DNA from 3 places in the Micromonospora sp. NPDC049559 genome. Region 2 is predicted to be linked to each of the others. Evidence: riboswitches for the same ligand, from Rfam matches in the RefSeq annotation. Region 2 holds a riboswitch; each other region holds the start of a gene.
The links. A riboswitch is a leader RNA that binds a small molecule or an ion and turns the genes downstream of it on or off. The one in region 2 is predicted to bind cobalamin.
Positions count from the first base shown of each region.

Region 1: another riboswitch for cobalamin. It lies ahead of AB0J86_RS17710 (VWA domain-containing protein); the one in region 2 lies ahead of AB0J86_RS01080 (ribonucleoside-diphosphate reductase subunit alpha).
Region 3: another riboswitch for cobalamin. It lies ahead of cobN (cobaltochelatase subunit CobN); the one in region 2 lies ahead of AB0J86_RS01080 (ribonucleoside-diphosphate reductase subunit alpha).

Region 1 covers NZ_JBFAPK010000014.1:140,914-147,741, forward strand. Annotated here, with positions in the region: gene AB0J86_RS17705 (aldo/keto reductase) at 154-1,146, shown strand; cobalamin riboswitch at 1,271-1,395, shown strand; gene AB0J86_RS17710 (VWA domain-containing protein) at 1,459-3,534, shown strand; gene cobO (cob(I)yrinic acid a,c-diamide adenosyltransferase) at 3,536-4,138, shown strand; gene AB0J86_RS17720 (cobyrinate a,c-diamide synthase) at 4,132-5,478, shown strand; gene AB0J86_RS17725 (cobalamin biosynthesis protein) at 5,469-5,939, shown strand; gene AB0J86_RS17730 (TIGR03618 family F420-dependent PPOX class oxidoreductase) at 5,936-6,328, shown strand; gene cbiE (precorrin-6y C5,15-methyltransferase (decarboxylating) subunit CbiE) at 6,321-6,828, shown strand, end outside.
Region 2 covers NZ_JBFAPK010000001.1:240,854-247,681, forward strand. Annotated here, with positions in the region: gene AB0J86_RS01065 (Rieske (2Fe-2S) protein) at 1-101, opposite strand, end outside; gene AB0J86_RS01070 (NAD-dependent epimerase/dehydratase family protein) at 327-1,397, shown strand; gene AB0J86_RS01075 (Cmx/CmrA family chloramphenicol efflux MFS transporter) at 1,668-2,849, shown strand; cobalamin riboswitch at 3,112-3,295, shown strand; gene AB0J86_RS01080 (ribonucleoside-diphosphate reductase subunit alpha) at 3,631-6,084, shown strand; gene AB0J86_RS01085 (ribonucleotide-diphosphate reductase subunit beta) at 6,126-6,828, shown strand, end outside.
Region 3 covers NZ_JBFAPK010000016.1:22,075-28,902, reverse strand. Annotated here, with positions in the region: gene AB0J86_RS18680 (DUF58 domain-containing protein) at 1-44, opposite strand, end outside; gene AB0J86_RS18675 (MoxR family ATPase) at 41-1,057, opposite strand; gene AB0J86_RS18670 (MmcQ/YjbR family DNA-binding protein) at 1,222-1,563, opposite strand; gene cobN (cobaltochelatase subunit CobN) at 1,637-5,440, opposite strand; cobalamin riboswitch at 5,628-5,751, opposite strand; gene AB0J86_RS18660 (precorrin-3B synthase) at 5,876-6,828, shown strand, end outside.

The DNA.
Region 1 (6,828 bases), on a different contig from region 2:
GGTTGTTCGTGCTTCGGGCGTGGATAGGCGATTTCTGGAGGAACATCGCGATAGTGGCGGCGTCGCGTCGGCGATTGCGATCGGAGGATTGCCTCCGCTAACGTGGAGGGCTGCCTCCGTATTGCCTCGTTCACAGGGAAGGCCGGTCCCGCCATGCCCACCAACGCCGAAGCCGGCGGAGCCGTAACCAACGGCGGGGCCGCGGCCAACGGCGGGGCCGCGACCAACGGCGGAACCGTCGCGGCCGGGGCCGCCGGTACCCTGACCATCGGCGGTGACCTCGTCGTCAACCGGATCGGCTACGGCGCCATGCAGCTCACCGGCGCGCAGGTCTGGGGCGAGTACCCCGACCGAGACGCCGGCATCGCGCTGCTGCGGGAGGTGGTGGCGGCCGGGGTCACCTTCATCGACACCGCCGACGTCTACGGCCCGCACGCCAACGAACTGCTCATCCGCGACGCGCTCCACCCGTACCCGGAGGGGCTGGTGATCGCGACCAAGGGCGGCTTCGTCCGGGGCGGGTACGACTACTCCACGCTGGGCGCGGTGGGCAACCCCAACTACCTGCGGCAGAGCGCGCACATGAGCGCCCGCCGGCTCGGGGTCGAGCGGATCGACCTGTACTACCTGCACAGCGGCCGGGCCGCCGACGCGCCCTTCGAGGAGCAGATCGCCACCCTCGCGGAGCTGCGCGAGCAGGGCCTGATCCGGCACATCGGGCTCTCCAACGTCACGCTCGAACAGTTCCGTACCGCCCAGGGCATCGTCGACATCGCCGCGGTCACCGCGCTCTACAACGTGAGCAACCGGGCGGGCGTGGAGCAGGTGCCGACCAGCCGGGCCGGGGCCGAACTGCTCGCCGCCGCCGAGGCGTCGGCCGTGGTCTTCTCGCCCTGGCACCCGGTGAGCATCGCCGATGGCGGGGACCCGGACCGGATCACGGCGGCCCTCGAACCCATCGCCCGGCGGCACGACGCGACCGTACGGCAGATCGCCCTCGCCTGGCAGCTGCACCGCTCGCCGGTCATCCTGCCGATCCCCGGCACGACCAGCCCGGCCCACCTCCGGGAGAACCTGGCGGCGGCCGCGCTCCGGCTGACGCCCGAGGAGGTCGCCACCATCACCGCGCTCGTACCGGAGAGCTGAGCGCGCGGCCGCGGGTCCAGGCCCGCCGGGATGTGATCTCGGCGGCCGGCCGGTCGGGGACGGGCCGCGTCGCGTTGACGGCGGGGCACCCGGTGGGACAACATGGCGCGACGAGCGGTGCGCGGAGGAACCCGGTGCGAATCCGGGACGGTCCCGCCACTGTGACCGGGGAGTGACCCCTCACGCACGGGCCACGGCCGAGAGGCTGGAAGGTCGAGGGGAAGCGTCGATCCGGGAGCCAGGAGACTCCGGCCGCTCACCACCCACAACACGCGGGCGTGGACACCCGCGGAAGGGACCGAGCGTGGCCGCATGCCTGAGCGCGGGATGACCGCGCCGTACCCGTTCTCCGCCGTCGTCGGCCTCGCCGAACTGCGCCTCGCGCTGCTGCTCACCGCGGTCTCCCCGGCCGTCGGCGGGGTGCTGGTCCGGGGCGAGAAGGGCACCGCCAAGTCCACCGTTGTCCGGGCGCTCGCCGCGCTGCTGCCCGAGGTCGACGTCGTCACCGGCTGCCGCTTCGCCTGCGACCCCGCCGGCCCCGACCCGTCCTGCCCGGACGGGCCGCACGAGCCCGGCCCGCTCGCCGCCCGGCGCCGCCGCGCCGCGCTGGTCGAGCTGCCGGTCGGCGCCACCGAGGACCGGGTCGTCGGCACGCTGGACCTGCAACGCGCCCTCGCCGACGGGGTCAAGGCATACGAGCCGGGCCTGCTGGCCGCCGCGCACCGCGGGGTGCTCTACGTCGACGAGGTCAACCTGCTCCCGGACCACCTGGTGGACCTGCTCCTGGACGCCGCCGCGATGGGGCGCGCCCACGTCGAGCGCGACGGCGTCTCGGTCAAGCACGCGGCCCGGTTCCTGCTGGTCGGCACGATGAACCCGGAGGAGGGCGAGCCGCGGCCGCAGCTGGTCGACCGGTTCGGACTGGTCGTTTCGGTGGCCGCGCCCGGGGAGACGGCCGACCGGGCCGAGGTGGTCCGCCGCCGGCTGGCGTACGAGGCCGATCCGGAGGGCTTCGCCGCCCGGTGGCGCGGGGAGGAAGCCGCGCTGGCCGAGCGGATCGCGGCGGCCCGGGACCGGCTGCCGTCGGTGCGGCTCCCCGACGCCGAGCTGGACCGGATCGCGGCGATCTGCCTGCACTACGGCGTGGACGGGCTGCGCGCCGACATCGTGGTCGCCCGTACCGCCGTCGCGCTCGCCGCCTGGCACGGCCGGGCCGTGGTCGGCGCGGCGGAGGTACGCGACGCGGCGCGGCTCGCGCTGCCGCACCGGCGCCGCCGCGACCCGCTGGACCCGCCCGGCACCGACCGGGAGCGGCTGGAGGAGACGCTGCGGAAGTTCGGCGGCGACGACGAACCGGAACCGCCGGGACCCGGCGACCCCGACCCGGGCGGTTCCGACCCGGACGGCGGCGGTGCCCCGGACGGCGGCGGCCGGGACGACCGGGGCGCCGGGAACGACGGGCCCGACGCCGGCACGCCGGGCGGCGGCGGCCCGGGGACCGGCACCGACGGCGGCACCGGCGACGCACCGACCGCGCCGACCTCGACCGCGCGGACGTCGACCGAGCCCGTCGGTGCGGGGCAGGACCCGAGCGACGCGCCCGACGCCGGGTCGACCGGAGGGCGCGCCGCCAGCGCCGAACCGGCCGCGGCGCCGTACCGGCCCCGGGTGCTGACGGTGCGCGGCCGGGGCGCCGGGGCGCACACCGGCCGCCGCTCCCCGGCGTACGCCCGGCGGGGCCGGGTCGTCGGGGCGCGCGCCTCGTCGGGGGCGGTGACCAGCCCGCACCTGCCGGCCACCCTGCGCGCCGCCGCCGAGCGCGGCGCCCGCCGCCCGGCCGCCCGCGACCTGCGCCAGGCCGTGTACGTCGGGCGCGAGTCCAACCTCGTGCTCTTCGTGGTGGACGCCTCCGGTTCGATGGCGGCGCGGCACCGGATGCGGGTGGTCAAGACCGCGGTGCTCTCCCTGCTGCGCGACGCCTACCAGCGGCGGGACAAGGTCGGGATGATCACGTTCCGGGGCGCCGAGGCCAGCACGGTGCTGGAGCCGACCGCCAGCCACGAGGTGGGCGTGCTGCGCCTCGCGCAACTGCGCACCGGCGGGCGTACCCCGCTCGCGGCGGGCCTGCGGCAGGCGGCGCTGACCCTGCACGGCGAGCGCCGCCGCGACGCGCGCCGCCGTCCCCTGCTCGTGGTGGTCACCGACGGCCGGGCCACCAGCGGGCCCGACCCGTTGACGGCGGTGCCGGCGCTGGCCGGCGTCGCGGCGGTGGTGGTCGACTGCGAGACCGGGCCGGTACGCCTCGGCCTGGCCCGCCGGCTCGCCGCCGCCCTCGACGCCGACTGCGTACCGCTGGACGCGCTGCACCAGCTCGGAAAGGTGGCCTGAGATGCCGCAGGGCAAGCCGGAACAGATCCCCGACGACGGACTCACCACCCGGCAGCGGCGCCGCCAGCCGGTGCTGGCGGTCCACACCGGCCAGGGCAAGGGCAAGTCGACCGCGGCGTTCGGCATGGCACTGCGCGCCTGGAGCGCCGGCTGGCCGATCGCGGTGTTCCAGTTCGTGAAGAGCCCCAAGTGGAAGGTCGGGGAGGAGACGGCGCTGCGTACCCTCGGCGAGAGCGGCCGGGGCGGCAGCGTGGTCTGGCACAAGATGGGCGAGGGCTGGTCCTGGATCCAGCGCCCCGGCACCGAGCGGGACCACGCCGCCGAGGCCGCCGAGGGCTGGGCGCAGATCAAGCGCGACCTCGCCGCCGAGGCGTACCGCTTCTACGTGCTGGACGAGTTCACGTACCCGGTCAAGTGGGGCTGGGTGGACGTGGCCGACGTGGTCGCCACCCTGCGGGACCGGCCGGGCAACCAACACGTCGTGATCACCGGCCGGGACGCGCACCCGGAGCTGGTGGAGCTGGCCGACCTGGTCACCGACATGACGAAGATTCGGCACCCGATGGACGCCGGCCGCAAGGGCCAGCAGGGCATCGAGTGGTGAACGTACCGCGCCTGGTCGTCGCCGCCCCCGCCTCCGGGCACGGGAAGACGACCGTCGCCACCGGACTGCTCGCCGCCTTCGCGGCCCGCGGCCTGCGGGTGGCCGGCTTCAAGGTGGGACCGGACTACATCGACCCCGGCTACCACGCGCTCGCCGCGGGGCGGCCCGGCCGCAACCTCGACCCGGTCCTGCTCGGCGCGGAGCTGGTCGCGCCGCTGTTCGCGTACGGCGCGACGGGCGCGGAGCTGGCCGTGGTCGAGGGCGTGATGGGCCTGTACGACGGGCGTACCGGCGCCGGCGACCTCGGTTCCACCGCGCACGTCGCCGCGCTGCTCGACGCCCCGGTGGTGCTCGTCGTCGACGCCTCCGCGCAGGGGCGCTCGATCGCGGCGCTGGTACACGGCTTCCGGTCGTTCGGATCGGTCCGCATCGCCGGGGTGATCCTCAACCGGGTCGGCTCCGACCGGCACGAACAGCTGCTCCGCGACGCCTGCGACGAGGTCGGCACGCCGGTGTTGGGCGCGCTGCGCCGGCACCGGGCGATCGCCGCCCCGTCCCGGCACCTGGGCCTGGTGCCGGTGGTGGAGCGACGGGCCGAGGCGACCGAGTCGGTGGCCGCGCTCGGGGCGCTCGCCGCCGACGCGCTGGACCTGCCCGCGCTGCTGGCGGTGGCCCGGGCCGCGCCGCCGCTGCCGGTGACGCCGTGGGCGCCGCCGGCCGCGCCGCCGGCCGCGCCGCCGCCGCCGCGCCGGCCGGTCGTCGCGGTCGCCGGCGGCCCGGCCTTCAGCTTCGGCTACGCCGAGACGCCCGAGCTGCTCCGCGCCGCCGGCGCCGAGGTGGTCCCGGTCGACCCGCTACGCGACGAGGCGCTGCCGCCCGGCACGGCCGCGCTGGTCGTCGGCGGCGGCTTCCCTGAGGTGTACGCCGACCAGCTCGCCGCCAACGCGCCGCTGCGCGCGGCGGTGGCCGCGCTCGCCGCCACCGGCGCGCCGATCGCCGCCGAGTGCGCCGGCCTGCTCTGGCTCTGCCGCAGCCTGGACGGCGCGCCGATGTGCGGGGTGCTCGACGCCGAGGCGACGATGACCGAGCGGTTGACGCTGGGCTACCGCGACGCGGTGGCGCTCACCGACAGCCCGCTGATGCCGGTCGGCGCCCGGGTCACCGGGCACGAGTTCCACCGTACGGCGGTCAGCCCGGCGGCCGGCGCGACCCCGGCGTACGGGTGGCGGCCCGGCGCCCCGGAGGGTTTCGTCTCCGGTGGCGTGCACGCCTCCTACCTGCACCTGCACTGGGCCGGACGGCCCGAGATCGCGCGGCGCCTGGTGGCGGCATGCGGCTGATCGTGGGGCTCGGCGCCCGGGCCGGCGTCGCCGCCGACGAGCTGGAGGCGCTGGTGGCGGCGGTGCTCGCCGACGCGGGACTGGAGCCGGCGTCGGTCGGCACGCTCGCCACCCTCGACCGGCGCGCCGGTGAGCCGGGGGTGGTGGAGCTGGCCCGCCGGTTCGGCTGGGCGCTGGTCGGCTACCCGGCCGAGCAGCTCGCGGCCGAGGCGGTACCGCACCCGTCGGAGCGGACCCGGGGCGCGGTCGGTACGCCCAGCGTGGCCGAGGCGGCGGCGCTACGCGCGGCCCGCGACGCCACCGGTGGCGTGCCGGGCCGCCTCGTCGTCCCCCGACGCGGCGGCGGCCCGGCCCTCGCCGCCGTCGCCGCCCCTACCCCCGCCGACCTTCCCGTCGATCATGGAGTTGTGGCTGGCACTATGCCCGGATTCGCGACTTTCGAGAGGGCCACGACTCCATGATCGACGAGTACGGCGCGGGGCTGCTGCGGTTCTGGCGCGAACGGCACCTGGTCAGCCTCACCACGCTGCGGCGCGACGGTACGCCGCACGTGACGCCGGTCGGGGCGACCCTCGACCCCGCCACCGGCACCGCCCGAGTGATCTCCTCGCGCGGCTCGCAGAAGGTCCGCAACGTGCTCGCGGCCGGCCCGGGCGGTGCCCCGGTCGCCCTCTGCCAGATCGACGGCCGGACCTGGTCGACCCTCGAAGGCCGGGCGGTGGTCCGGACCGAGCCCGAGGCGGTCGCCGACGCCGAGCAACGCTACGCCCAGCGGTACCGGCAGCCACGCCCGAACCCGGACCGGGTGGTCATCGAGGTCCGGATCACCCGGGTGCTCGGCAATGCCTGAACACGGGCCGGCCTCCGGCGCGGTCGTCGCCTCCGACCCGGTGCCGGCGCCCGGCGGGCGGGCGGGGCGCGACGTCGCGGCGGTCACGGTGGTCGGCATCGGCGCCGACGGCTGGGCCGGGCTGACCGAGCCGGCCCGGGCGGCGCTGGGCGCGGCCGAGGTGCTGTTCGGCAGCGCCCGCCAACTCGCCCTGCTCCCGGCCGACCCGGGTCCGGACCGGGTCGTCTGGCCGTCGCCGCTGCTGCCCGCGCTGCCCGGCCTGCTCGACGCGTACGCCGGTCGCGCGCTCGCCGTGCTGGCCAGCGGCGACCCGATGTTCTTCGGCATCGGCACCACGCTGGTCCGGCTGCTCGGGCCGGACCGGGTGCGGGTCGTGCCGCACCCCTCGTCGGTCTCGCTCGCCTGCGCCCGGCTCGGCTGGCCGGTGGAGGAGACGGAGGTGGTGAGCCTCGTCGGCCGCCCCCTCGAGCTGCTGCACCGGGCGGTGCACCCGGGACGCC
Region 2 (6,828 bases):
ATTCGCTGACCGCGCAGCAGCGACATGACCGACCGCTGCATCCGGTCGCTGAGCGGATCGAGCCGGGTCGTCGTTTCCAGCCTGGTCAAGAGTTCGCGCACGATTGGCTACTTCCCGCTCCGTCGCGCCCCAAACGGCCCGAACGGGCGACCCGGTGCGAGAGCGAACGGCAGGACACGGTCGCGCCCCCGGCGCGCCGCACCTTGCCGGTTCCGGTTCCCGGCGCACCGCGCCCCGCCGGTCCTCGTTCCCGGCCCGCCGCGCAGCCGCCGATCCGGTCGCGGGGCGCCGAGGCATGGCGCTCCGGCTCCCGGGTAAAGGCTGAGATGCGAATCGCGATCACCGGAGCCACCGGCAACGTCGGTACCGCGCTGCTGCGCCGGCTCGTCAGCGAGCCCGACATCGAGGTGGTGGGCTTCGCCCGCCGGGTGCCGGGACGGGACGCCGGGCCACCGTACGAGGGGGTGGAGTGGCACGCGATCGACCTCGGCGACCCCGGCCGTACGGACGATCTCGCGGGCTGGTTCCGGGGCGCCGACGCGGTGGTGCATCTGGCCTGGCAGGTCCAGCCGAGCCGGAACCGGGGCCGGCTGCGGCGTACGAACGTCACCGGCACCCGTACCGTCGTCCGCGCCCTGCAACGGGCCGGTGTGCCGAAGCTCGTCTACGCCTCCTCGTTCGGGGCCTACTCCCCCGGGCCGAAGGACCAGCGGGTGGACGAGAACTGGCCGGTCAACGGCGTGGCCGCCTCCGCCTACAGCGTCGACAAGGCCGCGGTCGAGGCGTTGCTCGACGGCGTGGAACGGGAGGCGCCCGAGCTGCGGGTGGTGCGGATCCGGACCGGGGTGGTGTTCCAGCGGGAGGCGGGCGCCGAGATCAGCCGCTACTTCCTCGGGCGGCTGCTCACCCCCGTCTCGATCTTCCGCTCCGGCCGGCTGCCGATCCTGCCCCGCAACCGGCGGCTGCGCAGCCAGGTGGTGCACGCCGACGACGCGGCCGAGGCGTACCTGCTGGCGCTCCGCAACGACCGCGTCGGCGCCTTCAACATCGCCGCCGAACCGGTGCTGGACGCCACGATGCTGGCGCGGGAGCTGAAGGGGCACACGGTGCCGGCGCCGCTGCCCCTGCTGCGGTTGGTCGCCAAGGCCGCCTGGCACTTCCGGCTGGTACCGGGCGATCCGGGCTGGTTGGACCTGACCGCCGAGGTGCCGCTGATGGACTGCGGCCGGGCCAACCGCGAGCTGGGATGGCAGGCCCGCCGGGACGCCCGCGACGCGGTCCGGGAGGGCGTGGCCGGCATCGCCGCCGGTGCCGGCAGCGGCAGCCCTCCGATGCGGCCGCGCCGGGGCGCGGCCCGGCACGGGCGGGGCGACCGGCCCCGGGAGCGCGCCGCCTGACCGGTTGTCGCGGGGGCACGGGGTGGACGACCCACGCCCCGGGCGGAAGTCGGTTGCGTGCGGACCGGTGGATCTGAGTACTGTTGCGCCATGTCGAGCCCTGAGGCATCCAAGGTGGGGGCTTTCGGTCACGCCGTCAGCTCCCTGAACCGCTGAGTTCATCGTCCGCTACCCGGCAGTCTTCGCTGCCTGGGATATTCGCGCGCGACCCTGGGGCGCTGGCCGCGGTGACGAGACGTCTCCTCGTTCTCTCTCACCTCGGAGTTCCCGATGCCTCTGCCGCTCTACCTGCTCGCCGTGGCCGTCTTCGCCACGGGCACCTCGGAGTTCATGCTCGCCGGCCTGCTGCCGGACATCGCCACAGACCTCGACGTGTCGGTCGGGGCCGCCGGGCTTCTCACCTCGGCGTTCGCCGTCGGGATGATCATCGGCGCGCCGCTGATGGCGGCGCTCGCCCGCCGGTGGCCCGCCCGGGCCAGCCTGCTGGGCTTCGTGCTGGTCTTCGCCGCGACCCACGTCGTGGGCGCCCTCACGACCAGTTTCCCCGTCCTGCTCGTCACCCGGGTGGTCGCCGCCCTCGCCAACGCGGGCTTCCTGGCCGTGGCGCTGAGCACGGCAGGCACGCTCGTCGCGTCCGATCGGAAAGGGCGCGCGTTGGCGGTACTGCTCTCGGGTACGACGGTGGCCACCATCGCCGGAGTCCCCGGCGGCGCACTGCTCGGCACGGTGCTCGGCTGGCGGGCGACCTTCTGGGCGATCGCGCTGCTCTGCCTTCCCGCTGCCTTCGGCGTCGTGAAGGGCATCCCGGCCCGGGTCGGAGCGGCACCCCGGGCCACCGCGGCCGGCTCGTCTCTTCGGGACGAGATCGCCCAGCTGGCGATGCCCGCACTGGTCCTGGTCATGCTGCTCGGCGCCCTGGTCAACGCCGCCACCTTCGCGACGTTCACCTTCCTGGCACCGATCGTGACCGAGACCGCCGGCCTGGGCGAGCTGTGGGTTCCGGTGGTGCTGGTGCTCTTCGGTGTCGGGTCCTTCGTCGGTGTCACCGTCGCGGGACGGCTCTCGGATCAGCGTCCCGGCATCGTGATCGCCGTCGGTGGCCCGTTGCTGTTGCTCGGCTGGGTCGCGTTGGCTGCGCTGGCCGCCCAGCCGGTGGCGCTCCTGCTCCTCGTGTTCGTACAGGGCGCGCTCTCCTTCGCGTTGGGTAGCACCCTGATCGCCAGGGTGCTCTACGCCGCAGCGGGCGCTCCCACCATGGGAGGCTCGTATGCGACCGCGGCGCTCAACCTCGGTGCCGCTGGCGGCCCCGTCGCCGCTGCCGCCGCCCTCGCGTCCGGCGCTGGCCATCTCGGCCCCGTGTTGGTCAGCGGCCTCCTGGTCGCGGTCGCGCTGCTCGTCGCCCTACCACTCCGGCGATTCGTCGCACCCCACGTTGCCCAGGCGGTTCGATGACGCACGTGAACGCTCCGTCGAGGGCCGAAGGCCGAGAGCCGAGAGCCGAGAGCCGAGAGCCGAGAGTCGAGAGTCGAGGGCGGCGGTAACTCATCGAGCGCGGCTGACCGCTGGGAGCGAACTCCGCACCGCGACACGCCCACATCATCTGGTGTGTTGACGGGAAACACCCCACTAGATCTAGGATCAGTGCATTGCTGGTTCGGCCGTACCCGAGGTGGACGGCCGGCCAGGCGGTGCTGTCAGCCAGGCGCCACCGCCGAAGAGGGAACCCGGTGCGAGTCCGGGACTGCCCCGCAGCGGTGAGCGGGAACGACCTCCGTCATGAGCACTGGAGCACGGTTTTCCGGCGCGAGCGCGTACGCCGGAACGGCCAGCCGTGCCCCGGGAAGCGACGGTCAGTAGGCAAGCACGGCGACGTGCCCTGCCCGCGAGTCCGAAGACCTGCCAGCAATGCGTACCGGGCGCCCGTCCGGTACGCCGAGGACCGGATCCCGCCGTGGCCGCCACGCGTACCAGCGCGGCGCACACCACCGTGGGCCGGTCCGAGCTCGGGGCCTCGCGGGGGGCCGTCGGGTCGTACGGGTTGCCGCCGGAACACCGACCGGCGGTGGTTCGGCGTGCCGTCGTGCCCTCCGCGGGGTCTCCGGATCCCCAGACCGAGGAGTAGCACGTGTCGGCATCCGCCACCATCGCACCACCCGAGCAAGACCACATTGGACGGCTACGCGCCGCCGTCGCCGCGCACTGTCGCGACCTGCCCGACACCGACCCGGAGCGGCTGATCGAGCTGGTCCGCTCCGGACGGACGGCCACGGCCGACGCCGCCGAGCTGCACCAGCTCGCCATCTCGGCCGCGGCCGGGCTGATCGGCGAGGACCCGCAGTACGCCCGCCTCGCCGCCCGGCTGCTCGCCGACCAGATCCGGCGGGAGACCGCCGCGCAGGGCATCGACTCGTTCAGCGCGTCCGTCGCCGCCGCGCAGGCCCAGGGGCTGCTCGATCCCGCGTTCGCCGACTTCGTGGCCGCGCACGCCGCCGCGCTGGACGCCCTGCTCGACCCGGCCGCCGACGACGCGTTCGAGTTCTTCGGGCTGCGTACCGTCTACGACCGGTACCTGCTGCGGCATCCCGAGACCCGCGCGGTGCTGGAGGCGCCGCAGCACTTCTTCCTCCGGGTGGCGACGGCCCTGGCCGTACCGATCGGCGGCACGCCGGCGGACGGCGACGCCGCCGTCCCGACCGGCGGGGCGGACGGGGCGGATGGGACGGCCGCCGCCGAGGCGGAGGTGGCCGAGGCGACCGAGGCCGCCGCCGGTCTCTACCGGCTGATGGCCCGGCTGGCGTACCTGCCCAGCTCTCCCACGCTCTTCAACGCCGGCACCCGACACCAGCAGCTCTCCTCCTGCTTCCTGGTGGACTCGCCCCGGGACGAACTCGACTCGATCTACGAGCGGTACACGCAGGTGGCGCGCCTGTCCAAGTACGCGGGTGGGATCGGCATCTCCTGGTCCCGGGTCCGCTCCCGTGGTTCGCTGATCCGCGGCACCAACGGGTACTCGCACGGGATCGTGCCGTGGCTGCGCACCCTGGACGCCAGCGTCGCGGCGGTCAACCAGGGCGGCCGGCGCAAGGGTGCGGCCTGCGTCTACCTCGACACCTGGCACGCCGACATTGAGGAGTTCCTGGAGCTGCGGGACAGCACCGGCGACGAGGCCCGCCGCACCCACAACCTGAACCTGGCGAACTGGGTGCCCGACGAGTTCATGCGCCGGGTCGAGGCCGACACGGAGTGGTCCCTCTTCGACCCGAAGGACGTGCCGGAGTTGGTCGACCTCTGGGGCGACGAGTTCGACGCGGCGTACCGGGCGGCGGAGGCGGCGGGCCGGGCCGTCCGTACGCTGCCGGCCCGGACGCTGTACGCCCGGATGATGCGTACCCTCGCGCAGACCGGCAACGGCTGGATGACCTTCAAGGACGTGGCGAACCGCACCTGCAACCAGGTCGGCGCCGGCGGTGGCGTGGTGCACCACTCCAACCTCTGCACCGAGATCCTGGAGGTGACCAGCGACGGCGAGACCGCGGTCTGCACCATCGGCTCGATCAACCTCGCCGCACACCTGCGCCCGGCCGGCGCGTCTGCGTCGGGCGCGTCGTCCGGCGCCGTGGCCTCGAACCCGTCGGCTCCAAGCCTGCCTTCGTCGGAGCCCGCCACGGACCTCGCGGCCGAGCGGCTGGACCTGGCCGCGCTCGCCGAGACGGTACGCATCGCGGTCACCGCGCTGGACAGCGCCATCGACCGCAACTACTTCCCCACCGAGCAGGCGGCCACGGCGCACCGGCGCTGGCGGCCGATCGGGCTCGGCGTGATGGGGCTGGCGGACGTCTTCGCCGCGCTGCGGCTGCCGTTCGACTCACCGGCCGCGACGGCGCTCTCCACCCGGATCGCCGAGGAGATCGCCCTGGCCGCGTACGGGACGTCGGCCGCGCTCGCGGCCCGCCACGGCGCCCATCCGGCGTACCCGCTGACCCGGGCGGCCGGCGGGGTGCTCCACCTCGACCACTGGCCGGCCGCCACCCCGGCGCGTACCGAGGCCTGGGCGGCGGTACGGGAGCAGGTGGCCCGGCACGGCCTGCGCAACTCGCTGCTGGTCGCCATCGCGCCGACCGCCACGATCGCCTCGATCGCCGGCTGCTCCGAGTGCGTCGAGCCGTACGTCTCCAACGTCTTCAAGCGCGAGACGCTCTCCGGCGAGTTCCTCCAGCTCAACCGCCATCTGGTCGCCGATCTCAAGCGGCTGGGCCGGTGGACGCCGGCGACCCGGGACGCGATCAAGCGGGCGGACGGCTCGGTCGCCGGACTGGACCTGCCGGCCGAGCTGCGCGAGCTGTACCGGACCGCGTGGGAACTGCCGCAGAAGGCGCTGATCGACCTGGCGGCGGCGCGGGCGCCGTACGTCGACCAGTCGCAGTCGCTGAACCTCTTCCAGGCCGACCCGACCATCGGCAAGCTCTCCTCGATGTACGCCTACGCGTGGCGGGCCGGCCTGAAGACCACCTACTATCTGCGCTCCCGCCCGGCGACCCGGATCGCGCAGACCACGGTTGTCAGGAAGAGCCCCGTGTTGTCGCATCCGGTGGTAGCAGGGCCTCTTCCCAACAGCCTGATCGGCGCGGGCGACGACGCCGTCGCCTGTTCCCTGGAGAACCCCGAGAACTGCGAGGCGTGCCAGTGACCGACCCGTCGACCGCCGCCGTCCGGCCGGGAAGCCGGCAGATGCTGCTCGACCCCGGGATGGACCTGACCCTGCGGCCGATGCGGTACCCGGCCTTCTACGAGCGGTTCCGCGCGGCGATCCGCAACGCCTGGACGGTGGAGGAGGTGGACCTCGCCTCCGACGTACCGGACCTGGCCCGGCTCACCGCCCAGGAGCGGCACCTGGTGAACCGGCTGGTCGCCTTCTTCGCCACCGGCGACTCGATCGTGGCCAACAACCTGGTGCTCAACCTGTACCAGCACGTCAACGCGCCGGAGGCCCGGCTCTACCTCTCCCGCCAGCTCTTCGAGGAGGCGGTGCACGTCCAGTTCTACCTGACCCTGCTGGACACGTACCTGCCCGATCCGGACGAGCGGGCGCGGGCGTTCGCGGCGGTGGAGCACATCCCGTCGATCCGGGACAAGGCGCGGTTCTGCTTCCGCTGGATCGACTCGATCGGCTCGCTGGCCCAGCTGCGGGACCGGGCGGACCGGCGGGCGTTCCTGCTCAACCTGATCTGCTTCGCCGCCTGCGTCGAGGGGCTCTTCTTCTACGGCGCCTTCGCGTACGTCTACTGGCTGCGCTCGCGCGGCCTGCTGCCCGGGCTCGCCACCGGCACCAACTGGGTCTTCCGGGACGAGTCGATGCACATGGAGTTCGCGTTCGCGGTGGTGGACACGGTACGGCGCGAGGAGCCGGACCTCTTCGACGCGGAGATGGCCG
Region 3 (6,828 bases), on a different contig from region 2:
CCGGTCCGGGTGAGCCGGGGCCGGGTCCGGCGCCGGCCGGTCACCGCGGCCTCGTCACGGCGACGTCCCGCAGCACCTCCGCCACCAGTTCCTCCGGGTCCGTACCCGCGGCCTCCGCCTCCCCGGTCAGCAGCAGTCGGTGGCCGAGGACGGGTACGGCCACGTCCTTGACGTCGTCCGGGGTGACGTACCGCTGGCCGCGCGAGGCCGCCTGGACCCGGGCCGCCAATCCGAGCGCGATGGCGCCGCGCGGGCTGATCCCGAGCCGGACCACCTGCCGCATCGTGCGCCGCAGGTCCCGGGTGGCGCGGATGATCCGGACCACGTACCCGGTCAGCTCGTCGCTGACGGCGACCTCGCGGACCGCCGCCAGCATCTCCCTCACCTCGGCGAGGGTCAGCACCGGCTTGAGGGCGTCGGGCGTCTGGTCGGCCAGCTCCTGTTTCACGATCTTCTCTTCGGCCGACTCGTCCGGATATCCCATCGGCAGCCGCATCATGAACCGGTCGAGCAGCCCTTCGGACAGGGGATAGGTGCCCTGGTGGTCGAGCGGGTTCTGGGTCGCCAAACAGATGAACGGACGATGTACGAGAGCCGTCTCAAGCCCGACGGTCACCTGGCGCTCGGCCATGACCTGCAACAATGCGGACTGTGTTTTCGGTGCGGCCCGATTGATCTCGTCACCGAGCAGGACATTGCAGAAGACCGGACCCCGATGGAACGAGAAATCCTCCGTGGCGCGATGGAATATCTGTGCGCCGACCAGGTCGGAGGGCAGGAGGTCGGGGGTGAACTGTATCCTGTTGAACTCTCCGCCGATGGATTTGGCGATCGCCTTGGCCAAAGAGGTCTTGGCCAGCCCGGGCACGTCCTCGATCAGCAGGTGCCCCTCGGCGAACAGGCAGACCAAGGCCAACGAGACCGTGCGGGACTTACCGTGGATCACCTGCTCGACATTGTGCTTCACGTGATCGAAACGCGTTTGGAAGACGCGGACACCCGTCATCAGAAGAACGCCCCTTCTCGATGGCGGAAATAAGCCTATCGCCGCGCTCACGCGAACACGAGGCGCATTGTCCGGTAAGAGACTCGGGGTCGACCATTCGATTGACCGGCCATCGATTCTTCGATCCGGCCGTCGCGCCGACCGGTGCGGACCGGCAATTTCACACGCTTTCCCGCCACATCCGGCAGCCCGGCGCCGGCGCGCGCCCGGTGCGGTCAGTCGCCCAGGCGCTGCCGGGCGAGGAACTTGGGGACCACCATCCGCCACGCCTCGGTGACCAGTTCGGTCATGTGGTCGTGATCGAGCCGGTCGAGCCGGCAGCAGGCCCAGTTGAAACGCAGGTCGGCGGGGGGCGGGAGGAAGAACAGCTCCGGGTCGCCGGCGATCAGGGCGTCGCGCTCCTCCTTCGGGAACCCGAAGCCCATCGTCGTCTCGTCCCGGGAGAACGCCACGTAGACGATGGCGCCGACCCGGAACTTGACCCGGTCGCGGATCAGGTGCTCGCTGGTGCGCGGCAGCGTCCGGGCCAGTGCGCGTACGTCGTCGACGGTGACCACCCGGCGACGCTACCGCCGCCGTACGACACCTTCGCCGCGACGGCCGCCCGACCCCGGTACGCCGGCCGCCCGCTCACCGCCCGGACGTGCCGTCCTCCAGGTCGCCCTCGGTCTGCACGTACAGCTCACGCAGGGCGTCCAGGGTGGCCGGCTCCGGGCGCTCCCAGAGCCCCCGGCCGGCGGCCTCCAGCAGCCGCTCGGTGATGCCGTGCAGCGCCCACGGGTTCGACTCGCTGAGGAACTTGCGGTTCTCCGGGTCGAGCACGTACGCCTCGGTGAGCTTCTCGTACATCCAGTCCGCGACCACGCCGGCCGTGGCGTCGTACCCGAAGAGGTAGTCCACCGTCGCGGCCAGCTCGAACGCGCCCTTGTAGCCGTGCCGGCGCATCGCGGCCAGCCAGCGCGGGTTCACCACCCTGGCCCGGAAGACCCGCGCCGTCTCCTCGCCGAGGGTACGGGTCCGGACCGCGTCCGGGCGGGTGCTGTCCCCGACGTACGCGACCGGGCTCCGCCCGCTCAGCGCCCGTACCGTGGCGATCATGCCGCCGTGGTACTGGAAGTAGTCGTCGGAGTCGGCGATGTCGTGCTCCCGGCTGTCGGTGTTCTTCACCGCCACCGCGATGCGCCGGTACGCGTTCTCCATGTCGCCGCGCGCCGCCACCCCGTCCACGCCGCGCCCGTAGGCGTAGCCGCCCCAGACCGCGTACACCTCGGCCAGGTCGGCGTCACCGCGCCAGTTCCGGCTGTCGATCAGCGGCAGCAGCCCGGCCCCGTACGCGCCGGGCTTCGAGCCGAAGATGCGCAGGGTGGCGCGCCGTTCGTCGCCGTGCCCGGCCAGGTCGGTCCGGGCGTGTGCCCGTACGTAGTTCGCCTCGTCCGGCTCGTCCAGCCCGGCGACCAGCCGCACCGCGTCGTCGAGCAGCCCCACCACGTGCGGGAACGCGTCCCGGAAGAAACCGCTGATCCGCATGGTCACGTCGATGCGGGGCCGGCCCAGCTCGGCCAGGTCGATCGGCGCCAGGCCGGTGACCCGGCGCGACGCCTCGTCCCACCGGGGCCGCACGCCGAGCAGGGCCAGCACCTCGGCGATGTCGTCGCCCGCGGTACGCATGGCGCTGGTGCCCCACATGGAGAGCCCGACCGAGCGCGGCCACTCGCCCGTGTCGGCCCGGTACCGGGCCAGCAGCGAGTCGGCCATCGCCTGACCGGTCTCCCAGGCCAGCCGGCTCGGCACGGCCTTCGGGTCGACGGAGTAGAAGTTGCGCCCGGTCGGCAGGACGTTGACCAGGCCGCGCAGCGGGGAGCCGCTCGGCCCGGCCGGCACGTACCCGCCGTCGAGGGCGTGCAGCACCGCGGTGAGCTCGTCGGTGGTACGGGCCAGCCGCGGCACGATCTCGGTGGCCGCGAACTCGAGCACGCGTACCACGGCGTCGCGGTCCGGGCCCGTCGCCGGCCCGTCCGCGCCGGTGCCGGCGGAGCTGCCGGTGCCAGTGGCGTTGCCGGCGGAGTTGTCGATGCCGGCCTCGCCGGGCGGGTCGCCGCCGGTGTCGGCGTCGGTGCCGGGGCCGGTCAGCAGCTCGCGGCAGACCTCGGCGGCCGAACCGGGACGCCAGTCCCGCCGCTCCATCGCGGCGACCAGCGACCGGGCCAGCTCCTCGACCCGGTCCACGTCGCCGCGGGCGGCCTCGCCCGACTCGGTGAGCCCCAGCGCCTCCCGCAGGCCGGGCAACGCGGCGACCTGGCCGGCCCACATCTGCCGGGCCCGCAGCATGGCCAGGACCAGGTCGACCCGCGTCTCACCGGCCGGCGGCTGGCCGAGCACGTGCAGCCCGTCGCGGATCTGCACGTCCTTCACCTCGCAGAGCCAGCCGTCGACGTGCAGCAGGAAGTCGTCGAACTCCGCGTCGTGCGGGCGGTCGGCGATGCCGAGGTCGTGGTCGAGCCGGGCCGCCCGGATCAGCGTCCAGATCTGGGCGCGGATGGCGGGCAGCTTGGCCGGGTCGAGCGCCGCGATCGAGGAGTGCTCGTCGAGCAGCTGCTCCAGCCGCGCGAGGTCGCCGTAGCTGTCGGCCCGCGCCATCGGCGGGATGAGGTGGTCGACCAGGGTGGCGTGGGCGCGCCGCTTGGCCTGCGTACCCTCGCCCGGGTCGTTGACCAGGAACGGGTAGATCAGGGGCAGGTCGCCCAGCGCCGCGTCCGGGCCGCACGCCGCCGACATGCCGAGCGTCTTGCCGGGCAGCCACTCCAGGTTGCCGTGCTTGCCGACGTGCACCACCGCGTGCGCGCCGAACTCGTCGGCGAGCCACCGGTACGCGGCCAGGTAGTGGTGGCTCGGCGGCAGGTCCGGGTCGTGGTAGATGGCGATCGGGTTCTCCCCGAAACCACGGGGCGGCTGCACCATCACCACGACGTTGCCGGCGCGCAGCCCGGCCAGCACGATCTCGCCGCCCGGGTCGCGGGAGCGGTCGACGAAGAGTTCGCCGGGCGGCGGTCCCCAGTGCCGTTCCATCCCCTCCCGCAGCTCGGCCGGCAGCGTGTCGTACCAGGCCCGGTAGCGGTCGGCGGGGATGCGGATCGGGTTGCCCTCCAGCTGCTCCTCGGTCAGCCAGTCGGGATCCTGCCCGCCCGCCGCGATCAGGGCGTGCACCAGCGCGTCGCCGTCGCCCGCGGCCACACCCGGCAGCGCGTCCGGCCCGTCGGCCGGTCCGATGTCGTAGCCCCGCTCGCGCAGGGCGGCGAGCAGCCGCACCACGCTGGCCGGGGTGTCCAGGCCGACCGCGTTGCCGATCCGGGAGTGCTTCGTCGGGTACGCCGAGAGCATCAGCACCACCCGGCGCTCGGCCGGCGGTACGTGCCGCAGCGCGGCGTGCCGTACGGCGATGCCGGCGACCCGGGCGGCCCGCTCCGGGTCGGCCACGTAGACGGTCAGCCCGTCCGAGTCGATCTCCTTGAACGAGAACGGCACGGTGATCAGGCGCCCGTCGAACTCGGGGATCGCCACCTGGGTGGCCGTGTCCAGCGGGCTGAGCCCGTCGTCGTTCGCCGCCCAGCTGGCCCGGCTGCTGGTCAGGCAGAGCCCCTGCAGGATCGGTACGTCCAGCGCGGCGAGCGCGCCGACGTCCCAGGCGTCGTCCTCGCCGCCGGCTCCCGCCTCGGCGGGCCGGGTACCGCCGGCCGCGAGCACCGTCACGACCAGCGCGTCCGCCTCGGCGAGGGTGGCGAGCAGCTCCGGTTCGGCGCTGCGCAGCGAGGCGCAGTAAACCGGCAGCGGCCGGCCACCGGCGGCCTCGATAGCGTCGCAGAGCGCCTCGACGAACCCGGTGTTGCCGGCGACGTGATGGGCCCGGTAGTACAGCACGCCGACCACGGGCCCGTCGGCGGGCACGCCCGGCCGCACGACGGGCACACCCGGCTGCGCGGCGGACACGCCCGGCCCGTCGACGCGGCGCGCCGTCCGCTCCAGCCGGCCCCAGGCCGGGGTGGGCGCCGGGGCGGCGAAGCCGTGGCCGGTGAGCAGCACCGTGTCGGAGAGGAAGCGGTACAGCTCGCCGAGGTTCGCCGGGCCGCCATGGGCCAGGTACGCGTGCGCCTCGGCGGCGACCCCCGCCGGCACCGTCGAGCGGCGCATCAGCTCGGCGTCGGGGGCCTGCTCGCCGCCGAGCAGCACCACCGGCAGCGCCCCGGCCAGCAGCGCGTCGAGCCCTTCCTCCCAGGCCCGGTAGCCGCCGAGGAGGCGTACCACGACCAGCTCGACGCCGTCGAGCAGCGCGGGCAGGTCCGCGACCTCGACCCGGGCGGGGTTGGCCAGCCGGAACTCCGCGCCGCTGGCGCGGGCGCTGAGCAGGTCGGTGTCCGAGGTGGAGAGCAGCAGGATCACGCGGCACCGCCGGCGGGGTGCGCGGCGGACGGGCGCTCGCGGTACGGCATGGTCGGTCCTCACTCGGGGTCCGCGCCCCGGGTCGTCGGGTCGTGGCGCGGAACCGCCCGTGGAGCCGGGCGGCGTTGGCGACCACACGGCGCGCGCCGGGCCCGCTTGCCCGTCTCGCACCGCTGACGGCGGCCCGGAGTCTCCTGGCTCCCGGATCGTCGCTCGCCCCGGTCTTCCCGCCCGGATGGGCCGTGACCGTCGGTGGGGTCCGCTCCCCGGTGACAGTGGCGGGACCGCGCCGGAATCTCACCGGCTTCCTCCACCTGCCGCCGCGTACAGCGCCCCACACTCTCATGATTCGGGAGCCGTTCGTCAAGCCGGCGCTCCGGCAGCGGCGGCGGCACCAGCGGCGATCCGGTCGCGGCAGCCCGTAGTATCCGCCGGGTGTGGTCACCTCGTTCCGCGCCGGACGCCTGCCCGGGCACCCTGCGGCCGCATCGCGCCGCCGACGGCGGGCTGGTCCGGGTACGGGCACCGGGCGGCCGGCTGCGCGCCGGTCAGCTCGCCGTGCTCGCCGCCGCCGCGGCCGAGTTCGGTGACGGTGCCCTGGAGCTGACCTCCCGGGGCAACCTGCAGCTGCGGGGCCTGGCCCCGGAGGGTGAGCGGGAGTTCGCCGGGCGGCTGGCGGCGGCGGGCCTGCTCCCGTCGCCCAGCCACGAGCGGGTACGCAACGTGATCGCCTCGCCGCTGAGCGGGCGCGACGGCGCCGGCCGGTACGACGTGCGCCCGCTCGTGACGGCGCTGGACGAGGGGCTCTGCGCCGACCCGGTACTGGCCGGGCTGCCGGGGCGGTTCCTGTTCACGCTCGACGACGGGCGGGGCGACGTGACCGGGTTCGGCGGCGACGTCGGGCTGCTCGCCGTCGGGGACGGCGCGCTGGCGCTGCTGCTCGACCGCGTCGACACCGGCGTACGGGTCCGCCCGGGCGAGGCCGCCGGGGCCGCGCTGCTCGCGGCGCGGGCCTTCCTGGACGAGCGGGCCGCCCAGGGCTCGTCGGCCTGGCGGCTGGCCGAGCTGGCCGGCGGGGCCGCGCGGGTGGCGGCCCGGCTGCGCGCCGCGCTCTCCGCGTCCGGGATGCCGGCGACGTCGGCGCCGGACCGGGCCGCCGCCGACCGGCCGCCGGGCGGGACCGCCTTGGACCGGCCGGACGATCCCGTCGCGGACCGGCCGGTGGGCGGGATCGCCGCGCCGGCGGGACGGCCGCCCCTGGGCCGCATCGCCCAGTGCGACGGCCGGTACGCCCTCTCGGCCGCGGCGCCGCTCGGCCGGTTGACCGCGCCGATGCTGGACCTGCTCGACGCGGCGGCCCGCGCCGGCGGCGACGAGATCAACATCAC